DNA from 4 places in the Fictibacillus sp. EA-CB0309 genome. Region 4 is predicted to be linked to each of the others. Evidence: riboswitches for the same ligand, from Rfam matches in the RefSeq annotation. Region 4 holds a riboswitch; each other region holds the start of a gene.
The links. A riboswitch is a leader RNA that binds a small molecule or an ion and turns the genes downstream of it on or off. The one in region 4 is predicted to bind S-adenosylmethionine.
Positions count from the first base shown of each region.

Region 1: another riboswitch for S-adenosylmethionine. It lies ahead of ACEWFH_RS16320 (LVIVD repeat-containing protein); the one in region 4 lies ahead of ACEWFH_RS02105 (acyl-CoA dehydrogenase family protein).
Region 2: another riboswitch for S-adenosylmethionine. It lies ahead of metK (methionine adenosyltransferase); the one in region 4 lies ahead of ACEWFH_RS02105 (acyl-CoA dehydrogenase family protein).
Region 3: another riboswitch for S-adenosylmethionine. It lies ahead of mtnK (S-methyl-5-thioribose kinase); the one in region 4 lies ahead of ACEWFH_RS02105 (acyl-CoA dehydrogenase family protein).

Region 1 is NZ_CP169271.1:2,920,189-2,925,931, forward strand. It holds gene ACEWFH_RS16305 (bacitracin ABC transporter ATP-binding protein) at 107-238, shown strand; partial or broken gene modB (molybdate ABC transporter permease subunit) at 282-937, opposite strand; gene modA (molybdate ABC transporter substrate-binding protein) at 938-1,726, opposite strand; gene ACEWFH_RS16320 (LVIVD repeat-containing protein) at 1,909-3,291, opposite strand; SAM riboswitch class I at 3,400-3,514, opposite strand; gene ACEWFH_RS16325 (hypothetical protein) at 3,684-3,863, opposite strand; gene ACEWFH_RS16330 (MetQ/NlpA family ABC transporter substrate-binding protein) at 3,897-4,721, opposite strand; SAM riboswitch class I at 4,849-4,965, opposite strand; gene ACEWFH_RS16335 (alpha/beta hydrolase family protein) at 5,006-5,743, opposite strand, start outside.
Region 2 is NZ_CP169271.1:1,272,285-1,278,344, forward strand. It holds gene ACEWFH_RS07055 (TetR/AcrR family transcriptional regulator) at 1-211, opposite strand, end outside; gene ACEWFH_RS07060 (MFS transporter) at 156-485, opposite strand; gene ACEWFH_RS07065 (MFS transporter) at 464-1,447, opposite strand; partial or broken gene pckA (phosphoenolpyruvate carboxykinase (ATP)) at 1,583-3,165, opposite strand; SAM riboswitch class I at 3,428-3,558, shown strand; gene metK (methionine adenosyltransferase) at 3,720-4,925, shown strand; gene ACEWFH_RS07080 (glycosyltransferase family 4 protein) at 5,279-6,060, opposite strand, start outside.
Region 3 is NZ_CP169271.1:2,615,976-2,622,035, reverse strand. It holds gene ACEWFH_RS14625 (sugar ABC transporter ATP-binding protein) at 1-353, opposite strand, end outside; gene ACEWFH_RS14620 (sugar ABC transporter substrate-binding protein) at 353-1,468, opposite strand; partial or broken gene mtnA (S-methyl-5-thioribose-1-phosphate isomerase) at 1,482-2,534, opposite strand; partial or broken gene mtnK (S-methyl-5-thioribose kinase) at 2,538-3,754, opposite strand; SAM riboswitch class I at 3,841-4,007, opposite strand; gene ACEWFH_RS14605 (carbon-nitrogen family hydrolase) at 4,112-4,894, opposite strand; partial or broken gene ACEWFH_RS14600 (aminotransferase class I/II-fold pyridoxal phosphate-dependent enzyme) at 5,001-6,060, shown strand, end outside.
Region 4 is NZ_CP169271.1:345,605-351,664, reverse strand. It holds gene ACEWFH_RS02115 (MetQ/NlpA family ABC transporter substrate-binding protein) at 1-465, opposite strand, end outside; partial or broken gene ACEWFH_RS02110 (LLM class flavin-dependent oxidoreductase) at 616-2,043, opposite strand; SAM riboswitch class I at 2,123-2,226, opposite strand; SAM riboswitch class I at 2,381-2,491, shown strand; gene ACEWFH_RS02105 (acyl-CoA dehydrogenase family protein) at 2,776-3,933, shown strand; gene ACEWFH_RS02100 (DUF817 domain-containing protein) at 4,060-4,842, shown strand; gene ACEWFH_RS02095 (oxalate decarboxylase family bicupin) at 4,972-6,060, shown strand, end outside.

The sequences.
Region 1 (5,743 bases), 1.3 Mb from region 4:
ACCATTATTTTTGAATAGGTAACAAATATGTTGTACATATTGTTTATATGAATAAATAATTAGCTTATTAAAGTAATAATAAACATAATTTTAAAGGAGTACATACATGTCAAAAGATAAGAACCCCTTTTTCTCTGATGAATACTTAACAGAACTAGCTGAAGAAATTAATGAGCAGTTTGGTTTTGAAAATGAAAAAGCTGACATTTCAAATAAGAGGCCTACACCCAGATACTAAAAAAGAACCCAATTGTGGTTCTTTTTTTAGTTTGTATTCACCATCAAGCCCTTACTCGATTAACAGCAATTAACATCAAGAAGGAAATCCCAACAACACTCGCTACCCACATCCAGGCGAGATCCATATTTCCGGAGTCAATCGCCATGTAGATCGCGGTGGATACCGTTTGCGTTTTTCAGGAATATTCCCCGCGAACATTAGTGTTGCACCAAACTCACCCAATGCTCGTGCAAAACTTAAGATGCTACCGGATATAATCGCCCTAAGTGCTAAAGGAATGGATATCCTCATAAAAACATGCCATTCATTCGCGCCATCTACTCGTGCCGCATTTTCGATATCTCCGTCAATGGACTCGAAACCAGCTTTTGCCGATTGATACATGAGCGGAAAGGCAACAACCGAAGACGCAATCACAGCGGCCCACCATGTAAACATGATCGGCTGGTGAAATAACCATTCAATGAGTTGCCCGCCAGGACCCTCTCTTCCGAATAGTACAATTAAAAGAAAACCGACAACCGTTGGCGGCAGCACTAATGGCAATAAAAAGAACGTTTCAACAACTGATTTCCCTTTGAATTTCTTATGAGCCATCACCCGTCCAAAAAACAAGCCTGTACCGATTACGAGAATTGCCGCAACCAGTGCAATTCCTAACGACAGTTTGACTGGTGACCAAAAGTCGATAACCATCTATTTTCCTACCCGCTTAAATCCGTACTCTTCAAATGTTTTGATTGACTCCTCTTTTTTCAGGAATTCATAAAACTGCTTGGCCTCTTTTTGGTGTGAACTGTTTTTAATCACACCGACCGGATAGACAATGGGTGAATGAGTTTGTTCGTTTGCGGTTGCTGCAATTCTTACTTTATCCGAGATTATGGCGTCTGTTTTGTAAACGATTCCCGCGTCCACATTCCCTGTTTCTACATATGTAAGCACTTGGCGAACATCTTTGGCAAAGACAACTTTCTTTTCGATCTCGTTCCATAGATTTAGGTTTTCAAGTGTTTCTTTCGCGTACGTTCCAGCTGGCACAGACTCTGGTGTACCGATTGAGATTCTGTCGGTTTTCGGTAAATCCTCAAACCCTTTTTTATTCGAGTTGGTAGAAACAATTAGCACCAATTCGTTCCTAACAAGATCCGTTCCCGTGTTCTTATCGATGAATCCCTCTTTTATAAGCAAATCATATTTATCTTCTGCAGCAGAGAAAAAGAGGTCCACGGGTGCACCTTGTGCAATTTGTTGCTGCAGTGCTCCTGACGCTCCAAAGTTATATGTAATCTTTATGTTCGGATGTTCTTTTTCATATAGGGTTTTCATTTCAGTGAGTACATCCTGTAAACTTGAAGCTGCTGAGATGGTAAGTTCGATCTTTTCATCTGATTTGACACTATGTTTCCGCTCTTTTTGCCCGCAGCTTGAAAGGATAATAGTAAGTAAAACCATACAGAAAAACACATAAAACCACTTTTTCAACATTTTTCTTCCTTCCTAAGCAAGATCATTACCTCTGATTATAACAAAATAGTTTAAATGAATCCTATTTTAGAGAGTTGACCTGTGGCATTTGAAAGTAAAACGAAAAAGGCTGTCCGAAAAGTATTTTCTACTTTACGAACAACCTCCAACCTTACTCTGTCACCGAGAGTAAACTTTATTTACTTATTATTTTTCTGTAAAACTTTTAAACCTGTTCCCATGTCAGATGCGAGTACATAGTTTTGATCTACGAAAACTCCCCAAATGTTCGCATTAGCAGGAACATATTTCCCGATCTGAACAGGTTTACTCGGGTTTGTGATATCAACGGCTCTCACTCCGCCTGCATAGTGAGAAAGGTACAATGTATTTCCTTGTACTTTTGGATCATGAACAGTCTTACCAAACGTGACTTGCTTATTCGGATCTTCTGAAATATCTTCTGTCAGATCTGTTTTGAACTCACTTAAAAGTTTTGGATTTGTTTTATCCTTAATGTCAAAGATTCTTGTGTAACCATACGATTGCTCGTAACCTGGCTTAATTGGCGCATATACCTCTCTTGTTTCAACAAGTACCGTGCCGCCTTTTGCAAGTGCAGCCGAGTGTGCAGAACCTTGTTGATCAGAAGCAAATGTTGTTCTTCCCTCATATTTTACGTTTTCAGGGTCGGAGATATCTAAAATGATTGTTCCAAGGTCCCAGAAAGAAAGGAAGGCTGTTTTTCCTGTTTCATCCGCATAAGCGCTATGGTTGAATACCGGTCGCTTCTTGCCGTCTGGCGCGTTCCAGTTGTATCCGTCAAAGTCTTCACTCACTTCTGGCAGTGAGCGAGGATCAAATTCGTAAAGCTTCTTAGGCTCAGCTGGATTCGTCACATCAACAAGCTGGAAGTCCTTCTCTTTTCCATGAGAATAGTAATCAGCGTATGGATTCGCTGCGAGAACCAGTACACGTTCCCCTTGCGTCGTTAAATATAATTCATGTGTTCCTCTTGTTTTCTTTGTTACTTCATAGAACCCTAATTTCTTAGGTTCATATGGATTGGTTACGTCGTATAAAAGAAACCCACCTTTGGAATCCGGATTTTTATTATTTAGTTGCTGAACAGATACAACAGCTAAATCTCCTTTAAAAGATTTTGTGTTTACCGTTTTAACGATTACTTTTTCCTGCCAAGTTCCAGGAATGTCTTGATCTGCGAAAACAGCAACCTCTTTAGGGTTGGATGGGTCTTTTAAGTCAAACACACGAACCCCGCCGTTTCCTCCTCCAGAAGTATGTGTCCCTGTGTAAGCAAATCCTTTATGTGCATACACGTCGGCTGTACTGTTTTTGACACCTTCTCTAATTTCTTTCAAAGGGACAGCTGCTGCTTCGTGCAAATACCTTAAGTTCTTACTTCCTTCTGTCACCGGAACAGAATTGATCTCATCAGGGTTACGCTGACCTTTTTCAATGTTGATGTCTCCCAGTTCATCGTGCGCATATGTAACTGGTAAGATAGACGAAACCGTTAACCCCGTGACTAGCGCTGTACTTAACAAAAATTTTCTTTTCAAAATAATTCCTCCTTAGATTTTTTGATAGAAACTCTACAAGAGGCAGAATACAAAAAGCCTTCTGAACTCATAAAAGAGACAGAAGGCTTCCGAAAAAAATCCGATTTCCTCTCATCTCTCAGCGTTCGCTGTTAGATTTAGCACCGTTTTCCTACTGGCTATTCAGTAAGAATGGTTGCCGGGTTTCATAGGGCTAATTCCCTCCACCTGCTCTTAATAAGAGTATTCCTATCAAATTACTATGTATTATTACAGGAATTTCATGTAATGTCAATATATTTTTCTCAAATAAACTTTTGGATGACCTAATTGGTGAAATTTCTTGCTTCAAGCAACCTATCATCACCCATAAAAAAAGAGCAGTCGATATACGGCTGCTCTAAGTTCACTTACTATAACTTTTTCTGCAGTTCCTTAAGTTCCTTATATTCTTGCTCTAATTTGGCTAGAGGCAGTCTGTGGTAATAATCCTTATCGTTTAACTGATACTCTAATTTAGCGGCAGCAAGAATAAAAGTAATGATTCTTTCCCTGCGCTCGTTTACACGGTCAGATAAGATTCCCAGTTTCATTCACCTCGAAAACAAGACGTAATTAATCTAATTTTACTCTGTCACAGCAAGCACAGAACCTTTGTACTCTTTGTCAATAAAGTCTGTGATTTCTTTTGAGTGAAGCACTTCTAGCAATGTTTTGATCGCTTTTTTGTCTTTGTCTCCTTCACGAACCGTGATGATGTTCGCAAATGGTGATTCAGATCCTTCTAGTGCGATAGAATCTTCTTTCGGGTTTAGATCTGCATCAATCGCGAAGTTTGTGTTGATAACAATTGCGTCTCCTTCATCGTGCTCATACGCTTTTGTTAATAGACCTGGATCGATGTCTGCCACAAACTCAAGATTCTTCGGATTTTCTACAATATCGCTAAGCTGTGCTTCATAGCCTTTTCCTTCTTTAAGCTTGATCAGCCCTTCTGCTTCAAAGATGGAAAGAATACGTCCATGCTCAGCAACCGAGTTACTTAAGATTACTTTCGCGCCATCCGGAAGATCCTTCAATGACTTATGTCTCTTCGAATAAACTCCCATCGGCTCAAGGTGAACCGCACCAGCATTTTCAAACTTGTACTTCGGGTTGTCTTTCACTTGCTGTGTCAAATATGGAATGTGCTGAAAGTAGTTCGCATCGATTTCTTTTTCATAAAGTGACTTATTCGGCAAGATGTAGTCTTGGAATGTAACGATTTCTAGATCAACGCCTTTTTCTTTTAAAAGTGGCTTAGCTTCTTCTAAAATCTCAGCATGCGGTACGTTCGATGCCCCAACTACCAGCTTTTCTGTTTTCTCCCCGCCGCTTGTTGCTGATGATCCACAAGCTGCTAATACAAACACTGCCAAACTCGCGAGTAAAACTTGAATTATTCTTTTCATTTCTTTCTCCCCTATTCCCTATTTTTCTATTTTTTCTTTGATAAAAACTCTACAAGAGGCAGCATGCAAAAAGCCTTCTGAGCTCATAAAAGAGACAGAAGGCTTCTCGAAAAATAGATCCGATTTCCTCTCATCTCTCAGCGTGACCACTGTTAGATTTAGCACCGTTTCCATACTGGCGATTCAGTACGAATGGTTGCCGGGCTTCATAGGGCTAATTCCCTCCACCTGCTCTTAATAAGAGTATTCCTATCAAATTACTTTGTATTATTACAGGAATTCCATTACATGTCAAACACTTTTTTCAAATTATTCTGAAACCCATGTGCTGCATGCTTCAAAAGCCAATCAGAAGTGGCCGTGATCAGCTGATCAAAGTGAGCTATGGAAGAAAACGTATGATTCGCGCCTTCAACAAGAACCATCTTACTGCTCCCAACTTTTCGAGCCACTGCTTCATCAAAATAATTTCTGCAATAACCTGATGAAATCACGGGGTCTGCCGTACCATGGATCAAGAGTACGTTGCCATCATAATTCCGAATTTCCTCAATAGGCGCGAAAGCTTGGAGCGACAAGAGAAAATCTTCCGTGATGGCGTATCCTAAATGATCGATTACCGCATGTTCTCCGTTATATCCGACAATCTCCTTAATATCTTCAAAGGGATTTCCTACCGCCGACCATAGGACAACATTCCCGACGCGATCATCCTCAGCCGCTGTACAAGCCGCAACCGCCCCGCCTAGACTATGACCAATTAGCGTTAGTGAATCCCTATCCACGTTCGGAAGCTTGCTGCCATATGAAATTACTCTTTTCGTCTGGTCAATAAAACACGCAAATTCGTTATCCCCATATTCCCCATCGCTTTCACCACAGCCGGCATAGTCAAATCGCAAAACGGCAAATCCAAGTTGCACCAATGCTTGAGCGGTTTTTACAAATAAACGATCCACTCCGATTCGTGTACTCGTAAATCCGTGACAGATGATAATGAGCGGAAACTTTTCGGTGCCACC
Region 2 (6,060 bases), 930 kb from region 4:
ATGATTCATGCATGGATTGCAATACGGATTCAAACAAATCTTCTTTATTGGAAAAGTATGAGTATACGCCACCTCTGCTTAAATCAACGGCATCTATTACATCTTGCATAACAAAAGCTTCGTATCCTTTTTTAGCAAATATCTCTTTAGCCGCATCAAGAATGCTGCGCCTCCGCTGCTCTTTGTGACTTTCTGTTACTTTCGGTGACATATTCTGCTTTTTCCTTTCCAAATGGTTTTCTTAAGAAAAAGGCTATCACACTTATTAAGCATAATCCACAAGAGGATGCCAGGAACAAAGGAACGACGCCTATATAGTTCCCTAGAATTCCACCGGCAAGAGGTCCTACCAAGCTTGAAAACATCATGATGCTTCCTATTGTTCCTAGTGTTCGTCCGCTCATCTCAGAAGGTGTTTCTTTCATAACGGTTGACTGAAACGGAATAAAGACGAACCCTGCTCCTAATGAGCCGATGCAAGCCAAGATAGACGCCCATACAAAAGGCAAGGGAGCTGGAGATAAGTAAGAAAGGCGATGCTTCCGAACCCTAATCCTAATATGAAACAACCACCTATCATACTGTTCACTGCTTTTTTTACCTCAATCTTGCTTAATAAAAGACCTGAAATAATAAACCCAGCACCTGAAGCTGCCATAACAGTTCCGATTAGGCTGGAAGACACCTCTTTAAGCTCTCGAAATAGAATGACAAACTGAGAATCTGCCATCTGCAATACAAACATCATCACGGCCATCAAAATCGTTCCGTAAAGGATAAAAGGAACAGATTTTATAAACAAAAATCCTTCTGCCAATTCTTTTGTAAAACTCTGAGCGGGCTTGTTTTCTGTCGATGTAGTTAGAGATTTGGAAGGATTAACTGGAATCTTAATTAAAAGAAGAGCAGATAGAAAGAAAGATAATGAATCAATAATAAAAATAATTTTCATATCCCAAAGCACAAGAAGAAATCCACTTAATGCGGGTCCTATAATTTTTGTGCCATTTTCAATCAATGAGCTTATAGAGGCTGCTTGCTGCATGTGGTGATTTGGAACGATCTCCTTAAGCTTTCCGTTTTTCGCTGGATTAAAAATAGAAGAACAAACACCTAGTAAAAATAATAACGTGTAGATGTGCCATAATTGATCGGCAAATATCAAACCCATAATAATGAATCCTCTTGCTATATCAGATGCGATCATGATGTGTTTTCTTTCTAAACGATCAGAGAATACCCCTGAGACAGGTCCTAATAACGTCATGGGAATAGCGAGAGATAACACGATCAAAGAAATTTCAAATGGTGTTGCATTCCACTTTAGCCCTACAAGAGTAAAGACGGCTAACATAGAGAGCCAGTCACCAAGGTTTGAAATTAGCTGAGCAGAGATTAAAAAACGATACGGTTTGTTTTGAAGCAGTTTTTCTGAAGATTGTTCCAATTCATCAGCCCCTATAATTAAATTGACATTCATGTCATTATATTAAGTGACAACGGTGTCAGTTTGCAATACAATTTATTCGACAAATACAAAAAACCTCCCATTACAAGAATGGGAGGTTGATGATTCATGTCGTTATACTAATGGTCCAGCTTGTGAAATCTCAGATGAAACGGAATTGAACTTTTCGAAGTTCGCTTTAAATTTAGCAGCAAGTTCTTTTGCTTTCACATCATATTGATCTTGGTCATCCCATGTTTTCTTTGGTTGAAGAACTTGGTCAGGCACACCAGGGCAATGTGTTGGAATATGAAGCCCAAAGATCGGATCTACAACGGTTTCAACAGAAGTTAGCTCACCTTCTAATGCTGCCTGCACCATTGCACGTGTGTGTCCTAAGTTCATACGGCTTCCAACACCGTACTCTCCGCCTGACCAGCCTGTGTTAACAAGGTATACTTGCACATTGTGCTGATCGATTTTCTTTCCAAGCATTTCAGCGTAAACTGTAGCCGGTAATGGAAGGAAAGGTGCTCCAAAGCAAGTTGAGAACGTTGCTTGTGGTGATGTTACACCTCTTTCAGTTCCAGCAAGTTTACTTGTGTATCCAGACAAGAAATGGTACATCGCTTGTTCCTTAGTTAGTTTGCTGATTGGAGGCAATACTCCGAATGCATCAGCCGTTAAGAAGATGATCGTGTTCGGATGACCTGCAACACTTGGTTGAATGATATTTGGAATAGCATCTACTGGATAGGCTGCTCGTGTATTTTCTGTTAATGTGGAGTCCTTGTAATCAGCTACTCTTGAATCTGGATCGATCATTACGTTTTCTAGTACGCTTCCAAAACGGATCGCGTTCCAGATTTGCGGTTCTTTTTCTTTAGATAGATCGATTGTTTTTGCGTAACATCCGCCTTCTATATTGAAGACTCCAGTGTTAGCCCAGCCGTGCTCATCATCCCCGATCAAACGGCGGTTTGGATCAGCGGAAAGTGTAGTTTTTCCAGTTCCAGAAAGACCGAAGAAAAGTGCAACGTCCCCTTCGTTGCCAACGTTTGCTGAACAATGCATGGAAAGAATCCCTTTTTCAGGAAGCATATAGTTCATAACAGAGAATACGGATTTTTTAATTTCACCAGCATATTCTGTTCCACCGATAAGTACGATGCGTCTTTCAAAGGATATGATGATAAATGTTTCAGAGTTTGTTCCATCTTCTGCTGGATTTGCTTGGAATCCAGGTGCTGAAACAACCGTGAACTGTGATTCGTGAGCAGCTAGCTCATCTTGGTTCGGGCGTACAAACATTTGATGAGCAAACAAGTTATGCCAAGCGTACTCGTTAATAACTTGAATTGGAAGGCGATACTCGCGGTCTGCACCAGCAAATCCTTTAAATAGGAATAATTCTTCTTTGCTGCCTAAGTATTGAAGCACTTTTTTGTATAATTTATCAAAGTTTTCAGGTGAAAAAGGTTTATTTACCTTTCCCCAGTCAATTGATTCTTTAACGGAGGCGTCTTCAACGATAAATTTATCCTCAGGGGAACGGCCTGTGTATTTCCCGTAGTAGCTTGAAGAGCTCCTGTGGATGTCAGGATGCCTTCTTTACGCTTAAGAGATTTTTCTACTAAAACCGGAACAGGTAAGTTCTGGTGAGTTGTTTCACGGGTCACAAGTTCATTTAAGGTTGTCGTAAATTCCAAAGTATTCATATCAGACAGTACCATCCTTTATCCTAGAGTGATATATTCGAAAATTAGTATAACACATTAAATTAAATAATGTATACTATTTTATGAAAGTGCATCAAAAAAGTTCGTACTTCACAAAAAAAGATCATAATTCATGAGTATTATCCGTCATATTAAAAACGCTTTCAATAATAACGTCTCAACGTCATAAACTTATTGATATTCCTAGTGTTTTCTATTGACATAGGTGTACCGTTGCGCTATCATATTCCGAGAACGGCTACTCTTATTCTGAGTAGGTGGAGGGACAGGCCCTATGAAACCCAGCAACCGACATGAAAGTGGTGAATGACGATCCACTCGAAATGAAAAGGTGCTAACCTGCAAGGTGAAAATAACCTTGGACAATAAGAGGTTGAAGGCATTTGGATTTATAAACCTTTTCCCTCGTGAATGTATGTGAAACAGGGAAGGGCTTTTTTATGCCTTTTTCAGGTTAAGAACATAAACTGTGCAAAATAGATAAGAATAAAGTACCGTATCATACTGAAAGCAGTTAAAGGGAGGATATTAACTTGTCCAAAAAAGTTAGTCGTCGTTTATTTACATCTGAATCCGTTACAGAAGGACATCCAGATAAAATCTGTGACCAGATCTCAGATGCGATTCTAGATGAAATTTTAGCTAATGATGCCAATGCTCGTGTAGCATGTGAAACATCTGTAACAACAGGTCTAGTACTTGTTGCAGGTGAGATCACAACTTCTACTTATGTAGACATCCCAAAAGTTGTACGTGAGACAATTAAAGAAATCGGTTATGACCGTGCGAAATATGGTTTCGATTCTGAAACGTGTGCAGTATTAACTTCTATCGATGAGCAATCTGCCGATATCGCAATGGGTGTTGACCAAGCTCTTGAAGCAAGAGAAGGTTCTATGACAGATGCTGAGATCGAAGCAATCGGTGCAGGGGACCAAGGTCTTATGTTCGGATTTGCTTGTAACGAAACAGAAGAGCTTATGCCTCTTCCAATCTCACTCGCTCATAAATTATCTCGTCGCCTTACGGAAGTTCGTAAGACTGAAGAGATTCCTTACTTGCGTCCAGATGGAAAAACTCAAGTTACAGTTGAATATGATGAGAACGACAAACCAGTTCGTATCGATACAATCGTAATCTCTACTCAGCATCACCCGGAAAACACGCTTGAAGAAATTCAAAGAGACGTTAAAGAAAAAGTAATCAAGCCAGTTGTTCCTGCTGAGTTAATCGATGAGAACACAAAATACTTCATCAACCCAACAGGCCGTTTCGTAATCGGTGGACCTCAAGGTGACGCTGGTCTTACGGGACGTAAGATCATCGTTGATACTTACGGTGGATATGCTCGTCACGGTGGCGGTGCATTCTCTGGTAAGGATGCTACAAAAGTTGACCGTTCTGCTGCATACGCTGCTCGTTATGTTGCGAAGAACATCGTTGCATCTGGTCTTGCTGACAAAGTTGAAGTTCAGCTTGCGTATGCAATCGGTGTTGCTCAACCAGTATCAATCGCTGTAAACACATTTGAAACAGGTAAAGTTTCTGAAGAAGTTCTTGTAGAACTAGTTCGCAACAACTTCGATCTTCGTCCGGCTGGAATCATCAAGATGCTTGATCTTCGCCGTCCGATCTACAAGCAAACTGCTGCATATGGTCATTTTGGCCGTACAGATGTTGAGCTTCCTTGGGAGAAAACAGATAAAGCAGAAGAGCTTAAGAAACAAGCTAATATTTAATGGTATGTAAAAACAGACTTCCTCTTGGGAGTCTGTTTCTTTTTAAATTAGGTGAAGCATCACGAATGTGAAATTACTAAAATTATCGTGAATATATTTAATTTAATGTGAAATTAATTGGTCCTTCCTTAATTGAAATCATTAAAAAATGGAATTTGTTCCTTAAAAAACATGGATGTTACAGGTGTTCATTTCAGGATTACAACTATTTTATAACAAACAAAAAAGGATTTACTCCGTGAAAATGAGTCAATCCTCTTCTAAAAAGCCTTCAATTATTTAAAATATCTCTGGATCTCAGTAATAAGACCAAAACTCCCCCAACCACATTCTTTTTCTTCAACATGCCGTTTTTATGCAATAATGGTTTTGCTTTTGTTCTTCTTGTATGCAACTTCCTCATAATGCATCAAAAGGTTTCCAAAAATGGCTGACCAAGATTGAGTTAACGCATAATGCCTTGCTTTTAATTTCATAGATTGTAAGAGCATGGGGTCATCCAACAAGGATACTGCATTTTGAATAAACGATTCTGCACTTCCAGCCTCGCAAATTCTACCTGTAAGGCCATCTTGAACGATTTCTTTTACCCCGCCACGATCGGATACGATTGCAGGCAATCCAGATGCCGCTGCTTCAAGAACTACATTGCCGAATGTTTCTGTTGAAGAAGGAAATACAAAAAGGTCTGCTGCAGAATATACACGTGCAAGCTCTTCTCCAGATAGATAACCTGAACAAGTTACATTAGAATATTTCTTTTCCCATTGATCTACCATGTATCTGCTTGGGCCGTCGCCAACAATGAGCCAGTGAACATTTTCTCTTAATGATTGAGGTAATTTACTTATCATTTCATATAGAATCTCTAAATCTTTTTCAGGTGCCAGCCTGCCGACATACAAAAAGATATATTTCTCTGAGATGTTATATTTTTCTCGAACGAGAGAGTCATGATTATGAGGTGTGAACATGTCACAGTCAACTCCTCTTGACCATATTTCAACATTTGTAAAACTTTTACTGTACAGAATTTGCCTCGTTTCTTTACTTGGAACAAAGATTTTTTCAAAAGGTCTATGAAACCATTGAAGGTAACGCCAAAGTAAGGGTGATAGAAATTCAAGATGATAGC
Region 3 (6,060 bases), 1.6 Mb from region 4:
CGTTTTCTCCACGAAAAGAATGCTGGTCCTGTGATAAAAGCATTCATCGTAACGTTTTCTGCAATGCTTAAGGAAGGGACAAGAGCCGTATCTACTTCTTGAACAACCATTTCGATGCCAGCATCCTTCGCATCGGCAGGAGTATTAAAGTGCTGTTCTTTTTGATCAATTGTTATGATGCCGCCATCGCGTTCATAATCACCGGATAAAATTTTCATAAGTGTACTTTTCCCTGCACCATTCGCTCCTAAAAGAGCATGGACCTCACCGCTAGTTACGGTAAAGTCCACTCCTTTTAGTACAGTTTGATCACCAAACGACTTTTGTATAGAAGTTAATGAAAGTATAGTCATTATTGATTCGCCTTCTTTAAGTTATCCATCCAAGGTGAAGTGCCAGCTTCCGATTTACCCCAACCTTCTACGTACTTACCGATCTCATCCATGGATACTTTAGAATTCGGAAGATCTTCTTTTTCAACAAGATGAGGCTGAACGCTATAGATTTGAGGAGTTTCTTCTCCAGCTACCTTTTGGTACAGAAAACGAACTTGCAGCTTCCCGACATCAGCAGGGTCAGTTGCTGCAGTTGACACCCATGGGCTGTTTTCTTCTTGCATCAATTGAAGATCTTCATCACTTAAATCGATTCCGTACACTTTAATCTCATCGCGGCCAGCTTGCTGAATCGCACGAGTTACACCTTTTGCGAATTCGTCCCATGGCGCAAATACCGCATCGATATCACCCTTGTTCGGATATTTTTGAAGAAGGGCTTCCATCTGAGATTGTGTATCAAGAGCTGTGTTCTGCGTCGCCGTACCAAAACGTGCGATTTCTTTTATAGAAGGATAGCGTTTCTTAAATGCCTCATACATTACGTTTCTTCGTTCCATCGGTGTAAAACCACCAACCCACACATAAACGATCTCACCTTTTCCGTTCAAATCTTGCGCCATCGATCTGAGAGCGTTCCAAGAGAGGCTATAGTCATCCTGGTCGATGACGGTAACACCTGGAATGTTGATGTCACTATCAAACGCGACAACTGGAATGCCTGCTTTAACCGCTTTCTTAACACTCGGAGCAATCGCATCGGCACGACCATGGTCAATTAAGATGCCATCCACTTGTTGGTTCACGGCAGTTTCTACATAAGCAGCCATTTTTGAAAGGTCGTTGTCGGCGTTGTAGATTTGAACCTCACCACCAAATTCTTCAACCTGTTTCTTCACACCGCTAATATATTGAGAAGAGAATGTGCCGATCGAAAATTGATTGATGGATGCAATCTTTAAAGGCTTCTGAAGCTGTTTTGGAACTTCACTCGATGTTGCTGCAGACTTCGTTTCTTTAGATTTTGATTCAGTTGCTGATGCTGGTTTTGTTTCCGTTTTATTCGTAAGCGCATCTTGTTCACTTGTGCAGCCTGTTAAAAGAGAGAGGCTGTTAAGAATGCTGTTGCTAATACTTTATATGGTTTCACTTCTGTTCCTCCTTAAGTGTCGATAGTGCCTCACTGTAATTTCCTCTGATGATGCCTTTTTCCGTAATGATTGCTGAAATGTATTCCGCTGGCGTTACGTCAAAAGCGGGGTTGAATACTTTTATCCCTTCAGGAGCGATACGGACACCGTTTAGATGTGTAACTTCTTCTTCCGGACGTTCTTCGATTGGAATGTCGTCACCGCTTGCTGTTCCAAGATCTAAGGTAGAGAGGGGACAGGCAACATAAAGGGAATGTTAAGAGCTTTCGCTTGAAGAGCAAGACCGAACGTACCAATTTTATTTGCCGTATCTCCATTTGCCGCCACGCGGTCACAGCCTACGATTACAGCTTTAATGTTTTTGTTTTCAAAGTATGTGCCGCCATGTTATCGGTAATCAGCGTCACATCGATATCATTTGCTTGAAGTTCCCAAGCCGTTAAACGAGCTCCCTGCAGAACAGGTCGAGTTTCGTTAGCGTAGACAAATAGATCCCAACCTTTTTCTTTAGCAAGATGAAACGGAGCTAAAGCTGTACCGTATTTGCTTGTAGCGATAGCGCCAGCGTTACAAATCGTCATTACCGCATCCCCATTTTGCAGAAGGGACAAGGCATATTCACCGATTTTGCGGCACGTATTTTCATCTTCTTCTTGAATGGAGAGGGCTTCTGTTTCAATTCTTTTTTCGCATCTTCAACTGTTGCTGCATCTTGAGCTACCTCGACGACACGATCGATCGCCCAAAATAAATTAACAGCAGTAGGACGAGAAGAAGCAAGATAGTCTCTTTGTGTCTGCAGTTTAGATAAAAACTGCGAAAGGTTATTTTCTTTTTCTGTATTACTCCAAAGCGCAAGTCCGAAAGCGGCAGCTATACCGATCGCAGGAGCTCCGCGAACTTTAAGTTTTGAAATCGCATCCCATACATGTTCAATGGTCGTCACATTCAAATAAACGGTGTGATGGGGAAGTTGTTGTTGATCCAATATAAGCAGGTGGTCACCTCTGTAACGAACAGAAGGAACCCATTTTTCAGCTACAGTCATTCTCTATGCACCTCTAATCCAGTCAGTCAATTCTGTGATGTTTGAAATTTTTCTTTGGTTTTTAATAAGGGTACTTCCAAGCTCTAATGCTTTTTTCTTATAAAACAGCTCAACCTCTTTTTGCGCAATGGAGTCAAGATCTGCAACGTGTGCAAGACCGATTGTTCTTCGGATGATTTCACAGCCCGCATAACCGATTGCTTCATGGAACGTTTTTTGTAGGAAATTATCTAGAACGCCTTCTGTTTTTGCAAAAGGATCAGTCGCTTTCTCATCCCACAGCTGTGTGAACGTTTCACTGTACGTATTCCACGTCTTCTCGATCGTTTGTAAAAGGTAAGACTGTAAAGATTCACGATTAAAAGGCTCTTTCGCATGCGCGTTCTGTGAAAGATGGTTAAGCGCAAGATTCGCAATAAAGTGAGCAATATCAAAACCAGCAGGTCCGTAGAAAGCAAACTCAGGATCAATTACTTTTACAGAGTTTTCTTTTACAAAGATACTGCCTGTATGAAGATCGCCGTGAAGCAGGATCTCAGCTTTTGTTAAGAACGCAAATCGCAGTTGAGCCACTTCTTTAAGCAGTTCTTTGTCGTTCCAAATCTTATCGACTTCATTCTGCAGTTCAGCAGGAAAGTCGTTCGTATCGTGATTAAAAAACGGATCTGTAAACACTAAGTCTTCTGTAATCTTGCAAAGTTCAGGGTTCGAAAAACGCCCAACTTGTTCTTTTTCTCAAATGGATGCAGATAAAAGTCACTAGAATAAAAAGCTGTTTTAGCAGCAAATGTTCCAATATCCTCAGCCAAGGTAGGGTATGTTTGCCCTTCAATGAGTCCTTTACGAAGGATCACATGGTCAGACAAATCTTCCATCACCGTAACAGCTAATGTCGGATCAGAATAATAAACCTTGGGAACAAGGTGTGGAACGGATTCTGCTTCTTTTAAGAGGGCCTCACTTTCAATTCTTGCTCGGTCTAGCGTAAGAGGCCAGCTTTCACCAACCACTTTTGCATATGGAAGTGCTTGTTTAACAATCAATGCTTTTTTTGAATCTGGATTTTCGATATGAAATACAAGATTGAGATTGCCATCGCCAATTTCTTTTACAGACAAGGTGTTTTGTTCAGCTTCATCAAAAAATTCTAAAGTTTTCACAACATCAAGTACAGTCAACTCGCTTAACGGTTCATATGTAGGTTTTACTTGTACGCTCATTTTTTGTTCCCCCGGAATGTTTTTACAAATAAAAAGAGCCTCTTTTCATATAAGAAAAGAGGCTCGGAATGTTAGTTCTCCCGCGCCTCTTATCTTAGCAAAACATGTTGTTTTGCCGGAATTAACACCGTGCCATACGCTGAAATCATATCAGCGGCTCCCCGTATAATGCGGGCGCCCCATCTCACAATGGTATTACGGTCGGTTGCTGGGTTTCATCGGGCCATATCCCTCCACCTGCTCTTGATAAGAGACCAAATTATTCGTTTTTGTAAGGCGTGTTAATATTCACGCAATTCATAATCGTTATACTACAACGTAGAAGTAAGGTCTGTCAACACAAAATTTTAGAAAAAATTAGTAAAGATCGATTCGTCTATCGTTAAATACGGGTACCTTCAAACGGACCTCGTCTACTAAACTCGGAGAAATATCTGCTGTAAGAATCTCTTCGTTAAGGGAAGATCCCTCAGCGATAATATCTCCCCAAGGATCGATAATCATGGATTGTCCAGCAAACGTGTTATTCGGATCTTTCCCAACACGGTTACAAGCGACAACATAACATTGATTCTCAATAGCACGTGCAATAAGAAGTGCTCTCCAGTGTGTTTGTCTTTGAATCGGCCATTGTGCCGGAACGAATAGTATCTTTGCTCCATTTACAAATGGCGTACGAATCCACTCGGGAAAACGTATGTCATAACAGATCGCAGCAGTTGAAAGATTGCCGTCAATTGTAAACATACTAATGTTTATTCCAGGTGAGATGTATTTCTCTTCTTCCATAAGCGTGATCAGATGAGCTTTTGAATAAGTGCCGATATGCTCTCCGTTTCGGTTGAAGGTAAGTGATGTATTGTATACAGCGTTACCGTCACGATACGCGACAGATCCGCCTACAACATTGATGTTAAGCTCTTTCGATAGTTTGCTTAACCATTTTTTCGCACGATTCCCATTGTAATCACTGATCTCATCTAAGCGAGTTAAGTCATATCCAGTATCCCAAAGTTCTGGCAGTATAATCGTATCAGGATGATGCTCACTTACCGCTTCACGTATTTTATTTTCGATATGTTTATAATTTTTATCTGGATTGCCAAACTGAACATCTACTTGTATACAGGCAATTTTCATAACAGGACCCCCATCGTATAAAAAAGTCTTTACAGAATTTCTTTAAGCGTATAACATAACTGATTAGAATTTCAAGAACATTCAAATTAGACTGGAAGTGATGGAGATGAAACGTTTTGAGCAGGCAGAAGTAATGGGGAAGTTGCCAGAGCAATTTTTCGCAAAGCTTGTAAAAAAAGTATCTCACTATGTAGAACAAGGATATGACGTTATTAATCTTGGACAGGAAACCCCGATCAGCCCACGCCTCAACATATTGTTGAAGCTCTAAAAGAAGGTGCTGACAGACCTGAATTTCATAAATATTCACCGTTTCGCGGACATGGGTTTTTGAAACAGGCTGCTGCAGATTTTTATAAACGAGAATATGGTGTGACGCTAGACCCTGAGAAAGAAGTAGCTGTTCTTTTTGGGGGGAAAGTTGGTTTAGTAGAGTTATCGCAGTGCTATTTAAACCCAGGGGATGTTGCGCTCGTTCCGGACCCAGGATATCCAGACTATTGGTCAGGTGTAGCGATGGCAGGTGCTAAAATGGAGACGATGCCGCTTCGCCAAGAAAACGATTTTTACCCCGTTATGATGAACTTTCTGATTCAGTGCTCGATGAAGCGAAACTTATGTTTTTAAATTACCCGAATAACCCGACAGCTGGAGTAGGCAGTGAAGCATTTTTTGAAGAGACGATCGAAATAGCAAAAAAACATGATATTTTGGTTTGTCATGACTTCGCGTATGGTGCGATCGGATTTGATGGGGATAAACCTATTAGCTTTTTACAAGTTGAAGGAGCAAAGGATGTAGGAATCGAAATTTATACGCTTTCTAAAACGTACAACATGGCAGGATGGCGCGTTGGGTTTGCTGTCGGCAACGAATCTGTTATCGAATCTATTAATCTGCTGCAAGACCATTTTTATGTGAGCTTGTTTGGAGCGGTGCAGCATGCGGCAGCAGAAGCGCTGAATGGATCACAGGAATGTGTGGATGAATTAGTGAAAACTTACGAAAGGCGCCGTAATGCGTTCATCGGCCGTTTGAATGAAAACGGATGGAACGTGGAAGCACCAAAAGGATCGTTCTTCTGCTGGCTTCCGGTTCCAGAAGGATACACATCAGAAACATTCGCAGATTACTTGCTGGAAAAAGCACATGTTGTAGTCGCACCA
Region 4 (6,060 bases):
TGCTGCCAAATCTACCGAGTCTAGCGTTCGAGGTGTTTGTGCAGCTTCTACGGGTTGAAATTTAAGGTTCTTTGGATTTTTTGTAACGTCTTTTTCAGATACTTTTAAAGGATTTGCAGAACCATCAATCTCAATTAAGCCGTTATCTCTTAGTACGGTCAATCCTCTCGCTAAGTTAGTTGGATCATTCGCTAAGGTAACCGTGCTTCCAGGCTTTATTTCATCTAATGATTTGTATTTCTTTGAGTAAATGCCGATCGGTGCAGTGGGCACTGTAATCACAGAAGCGAGTTTCATATTATTCTCTGCTCCAAATGCGTCCATATAAACTTTATGCTGAAAAAGGTTTGCGTCCAATGATCCGCTTTTCAATGAAATATTTGGTTGTACATAATCATTGAATTCTTTTACTTCAACGGTGTATCCCTTTTTCTCAAGATAAGGTTTTACCCCTTTTTCAAGCATGTCACTGTATGGAACGGTGGCACCTAATGTAATTTCCTTTTTTCATCTTCTCCTGATGCACCACAACCCGTTAGCAGTACGCTAATCAAGATCGCTACAATTAAAATTAATGGATATCTCTTCAATTTGTCTCTCTCCCCACTCTTCTAATTATTTACTTTCCGCAGAAGCTCGTCTGAATTTTGCCGCCGGATGGTCTTTTGGCAATAGAGGCTCCCCTTGAGAAAATAATTTTTCTCGGAGCGTACCTTTTTTGTAATCTTTTTGTAAAGTCCTCTCTCTTGAAGAACGGGTACAACCAACTCCACAAAAGATTCTAAATCGCCTGGTGTTACAAGATGATTTAGGTTGAACCCATCCACTCCAGACTCTTCAAACTGCGCTTGGATGCCATCTGCTACTTCTTCTGGGTTGCCGACGATAAAACTTCCTCTGTCCGGTGACTCAAAACGATTTAAGACTTCTCCTACCGTGAGCGGTTTAGGCGCATCGGTTGTAAGCATAGCTGCTTTATAATGTCCGCCTTCTGTTGATTTGTTGTATCCAAAAGGAAGGTCAGGATCTAACCCTTCATATTCAGCAATATCATAGCCGCTTGCGCCGTATTGTGCTTTTGCAGCATCGGCACTCCAAACGCTTGCATATGCTTTAAACTTTTCTTCTGCTTCCTCAGTTGTTACTCCGACCACCACGTTTAAGAATGAAAAGATTTTGATGTTTTCTGGGTTCCGTCCATGTTTTTTGCCCGCTCTCGGATGTCGTCCGCATAATAGCGGATTCTTTGTGGTGTAGGGCCGCCTACGAAGATGCACTCTGCATGCTTTGCTGCGAAATCTCGCCCCCGCTCTGATGTTCCTGCTTGATAGATGACTGGCGTTCTTTGCAGTGATGGTTCGCTTAAATGCGGTCCTTCAACTTTGAAATATTGTCCTTCGTGATTGATCTCATGAACTTTCTCAGGATCAACAAGCGTATTGGTTTCATGGTCCTCAATAAAAGCATCATCTTCCCAGCTGTTTTCCCAAAGCTTGTATGACACCTCTAAATATTCATCAGCGATGTTGTACCTCTCATCATGTTTGATCATATTCTCCAAACCAAAATTCCTCGCAGCATTCGGTAAGTAAGACGTGACCACATTCCAAGCAATCCGGCCTTTTGTTAAGTGATCAAGAGTAGAAAAGCGTCTCGCGTTGCCAAAAGGCTGTTCATACGTAGTACTAACCGTAACCGCAAAAGATAGATTTTCTGTAACACTCGCCATTGCAGATATAAGAAGCGCTGGATCATTCAGCGGCACTTGCAGTCCATCACGGACCGAAGGATGCTTGCTTTTTTATACACGTCATATATGCCAAGTACATCTGCAAAAAACACAGCATCAAACTTTCCTTTCTCTAGAAGTTTTGCGTATTCAATCCAATAATCCAGATCCTTATAGTTTCTATGTCTCTTGTTCTCCGGGTGCTTCCAAAGGCCATGAGAATTATGCATAGCACTTGTCATCTCAAACGCGTTAAACAATATTTCTTTACTCAAAATTGTTTCCTCCGTTACATAGAATTTTTTTGTACCCATCCCAAGAGAAAATAAAAAAACCTCTTCAAAATTAAGAAGAGGTTTAAAAATACGTGAAATAAACATACGTATAGGTCTCCTCTTATCTTTCAAGCCATTGCGCTTGCTGGAATTGGCACAGTACTAAAAATAGTTGTTGCCGAGGCTTCAAAGGGCCAGTCCCTCCACCTCTCTCGATAAGAAATCGATGATATTCAATTTAGTAACGAAATATACAGGAATACAAATAGCCTGTCAATGGAATTTAGAGAAATAAAATAATTTTCTTAACAATCAGTTTTTAGTTGACAGCGGTTTGCTTTATCCTCTATAGTGGTGACTAATAATTAAATATTGTATCTTATCAAGAGTCAGGGAGGAACTGGTCCTACGATCCTGCAGCAACCGCTTTTATTAAAAGAAAGGTGCTAATTCCAGCAGATGTTTTTGAATGTCTGATAGATGAGAGAGCGTGTTAGCACATGGAATCTACGTCCTCTTTCGTCTTTGAAAGAGGGCTTTTTTGTTTGTTTATCCTTTGCAGTCTTTGTGGGCGGTTGGTTTCCGTTTCAGGTTGCTTCGCTTTCCGCGGGGCGTGCGGTGAGCCACTTCGCGCTTCGCACCGGTAAGTGTCTCACCTGCCCACTCGTCCCGCAGGAGTCTCGCACCTTACACTCCAACCAACAAGACAATGAAGTTTTTAAGAACCATCCAGACATAAACAACTTACTGAAAAAACTATAGGAGGGAACCATGAGCATACCTTTGAGAAAAACCATCCAAAAAGATAGTTTTGAAGAAGCGATAAATACCGCACTAGCACTAAAAGAAGTTTTCAAGAAACGGGCAGAATTTGTAGATCGAGAAGGCGTTTTTCCTTATGAAAACTTTCAAGATCTTAAGAAACATGACTTTCTTTCTCTTACCATTCCACAAGAATATGGTGGTAAAGGGTTAAATCTAGTTGAATTCTTAACTATACAAGAGCACTTAGCTGAGGGAGATGCACCTACTGCCCTTTCTCTTGGGTGGCATTTGGGTACTCTTTTAGAGGCGGCAGAAAATCGTCATTGGAATGGAAACGCGTTCGCTGATCTTAGCCGGAAAATTGTTGAACAAAAAGCACTCATTAATTTGGCACAAACAGAGCGTGCGACAGGAAGTCCGTCTCGAGGGGGTATTCCTACTACAACAGCAGTTAAGAAAGCAGACGGATGGCTGATAAACGGAAGCAAAGCTTTTACTTCTATGGCAGAAGCCCTTGATTTCTCGGTCATTACTGCTACCATTTCTGAAACCAACCATAAAGGATTTTTCTTAGTGAATCATCGGGAAAAAGGGGTTTTTGTAAAAGAAACATGGGACAGCATCTCTATGAGAGGAACAAAAAGTGATGATCTCCTTTTAAAAGACGTTTATGTACCCGAGGAAAATCTTCTTGTCATAGAAGACGGGAAGAACATTATTCCTAAAGGCTGGTATCTTCAAGTTCCTGCTGTATACCTAGGCATCGCAAGAGGAGCGCGGAATTACGCGATTGAATTTGCATCAGAGTATAGCCCTAACACCTTATCAGGACCTATCTCAGAAGTACCAGAAGTGAGAAGAAAGATTGGCAAGATAGAACTTGAGTTATTTCAAGCAAGAACGATCCTTCACGCCGTTGCTGAAAAATGGGTAAACCACCCTGAACAACGTCATAATCTAGGTACCGAACTCGCTGCTGTTAAGCACTCTGTAACAAACAGCGCAAATAGAGTTGTTGATCTCGCGATGAGAATCGTTGGTGCTAGAAGTCTTTCTGTGCAAAATCCGCTTCAGCGGCACTTCCGAGATGTAAGAGCCGGTCTTCATAATCCGCCAACAGATGATGCCATCGTCTATTCGTTAGCGGATGCAGCGCTTAAATAAAAGAAGTCAACTGACAGATTCATGATAAACTCAATATTTTTTTGTATGATGAGTTTTAGATCACCATAGGTTATTATGGATACAATATATTTCCATATTAATCAATTCACAAAAGGTGGTTTACTCATGAGGGCGCTTCTTCAATTCACTTATTTACAAGCACTTTCTTGCATCTTTCCAGTCATCATCTTTGGTGCGTTAGCTCTTTCAAAATTCGTCAGCATTCCGTTCATCCCTCGATACGATTTCATACTCCTTCTTTGTCTCTTAACACAGGTTGCGATGATCGTAACGAAACTTGAAACGATAGATGAATTAAAAGTCATCTGTGTCTTTCACTTAATCGGTCTGGCTCTAGAATTATTTAAAGTTCATATGGGGTCTTGGAGCTATCCTGAAGAGGCATATTCTAAAATTTACGGAGTACCTCTTTACAGCGGTTTTATGTATGCTAGTGTTGCAAGCTATATTTGTCAGAGCTGGCGGAGGTTAGATCTTCAGATTAAGGGTTGGCCGAATCCTCTCTTTTCTTTTGGAATTTGTGTACTGATTTATTTAAACTTTTTTACCCATCATTACTTGTTCGATGCTAGATGGGTTCTGATTTTGCTTTTATTTCCTATCTTTTATAAGACAGTTGTTCATTATACGATCAACGAACGTGTTTATAAAATGCCGATCCTTCTTTCTTTTCTGTTGATTGGATTTTTTATCTGGATCGCAGAAAACATTACAACATTTCTTGGAGCCTGGCAGTATCCCAATCAGGAAGCTTCTTGGTCACTCGTTCATATTGGTAAGATCAGCTCCTGGTTCTTGCTCGTGATCATCAGTATCATTATCGTTGCACAATTAAAACGCATTAAAAGCCACCAAGACGATATTTTTACACATACAAAACACCTTTAAGCTGGCGGAAGCTTTCAGGTGTTTTTTCTTTGTTAAGCTCCTTCTCAAGAAATCTGCATGTTAAAGATGTCCTCTCCATAAGAATACAGAGATGACGTCTGAACCTTCTTATTGAGAGGAGCTCATCGTATGGATAATAACATTAAACATCAACAGCAACGAAGACAAATGCAGATTCCTCAGCCGATTCGCAGTGATGGTGCGGGTGCGACCGACTTAGGACCTCGCGACATTATGCGTGACATACAAAATCCAGACATGCTAGTCCCTCCTGTAACAGATGCAGGAACCATTCCGAACTTACGATTTTCTTATTCTGACACCCACATGCAGTTAAATCATGGTGGCTGGTCTAGAGAAATTACCGTTCGCGAGCTTCCCATTGCTAAAACCCTTGCTGGTGTGAATATGCGTTTGACTCCTGGAGGTGTGAGGGAACTGCATTGGCACCAAGAAGCGGAATGGGCTTATATGATATTAGGTCGTGCTCGCATTACTTCGGTTGATCAAAACGGCAGGAATTTTATCGCGGATGTTGGTGAAGGCGATCTTTGGTACTTCCCTCCTGGCATTCCTCATTCGATTCAAGGACTTGAAGAAGGCTGTGAGTTTTTACTCGTATTCGATGATGGAAATTTTTCAGATCTTAGTACATTTTCTATTTCAGATTGGTTTGCACATACACCGAAAGAAGTTCTTTCAGCAAACTTCGGTATACCCGAGAGCGCATTTGCTAACATCCCGACTGAACAACGTTATATTTATCAGTCTACCGTTCCGGGTCCGATTGAAACACAAGCCGTACCCGATCCATATGGAACTGTCCCGTTAAGCTTCACTCACCGTTTAATGGCTCAGAAACCGATCGTTACACCCGGAGGTACCGTTCGTATCGTAGATTCTACCAACTTCCCAATCTCACAGAGAATTGCTGCTGCTTTAGTAGAAATAAAACCTGGCGGTATGAGAGAGCTGCATTGGCATCCGAATAATGACGAGTGGCAATATTATTTAGCCGGTCAAGGGCGGATGACCGCTTTCGCTGGGAATGGTACAGCTAGAACTTTCGACGTCCGAGCGGGTGATGTTGGTTATGTTCCGTTTGCATTCGGTCATTATGTACAAAATACAGGAAATAAGAGTTTATGGTTTTTAGAGATCTTTAAGAGTGATCGTTTTGAAGATGTATCGTTGAATCAATGGATGGCATTAACACCT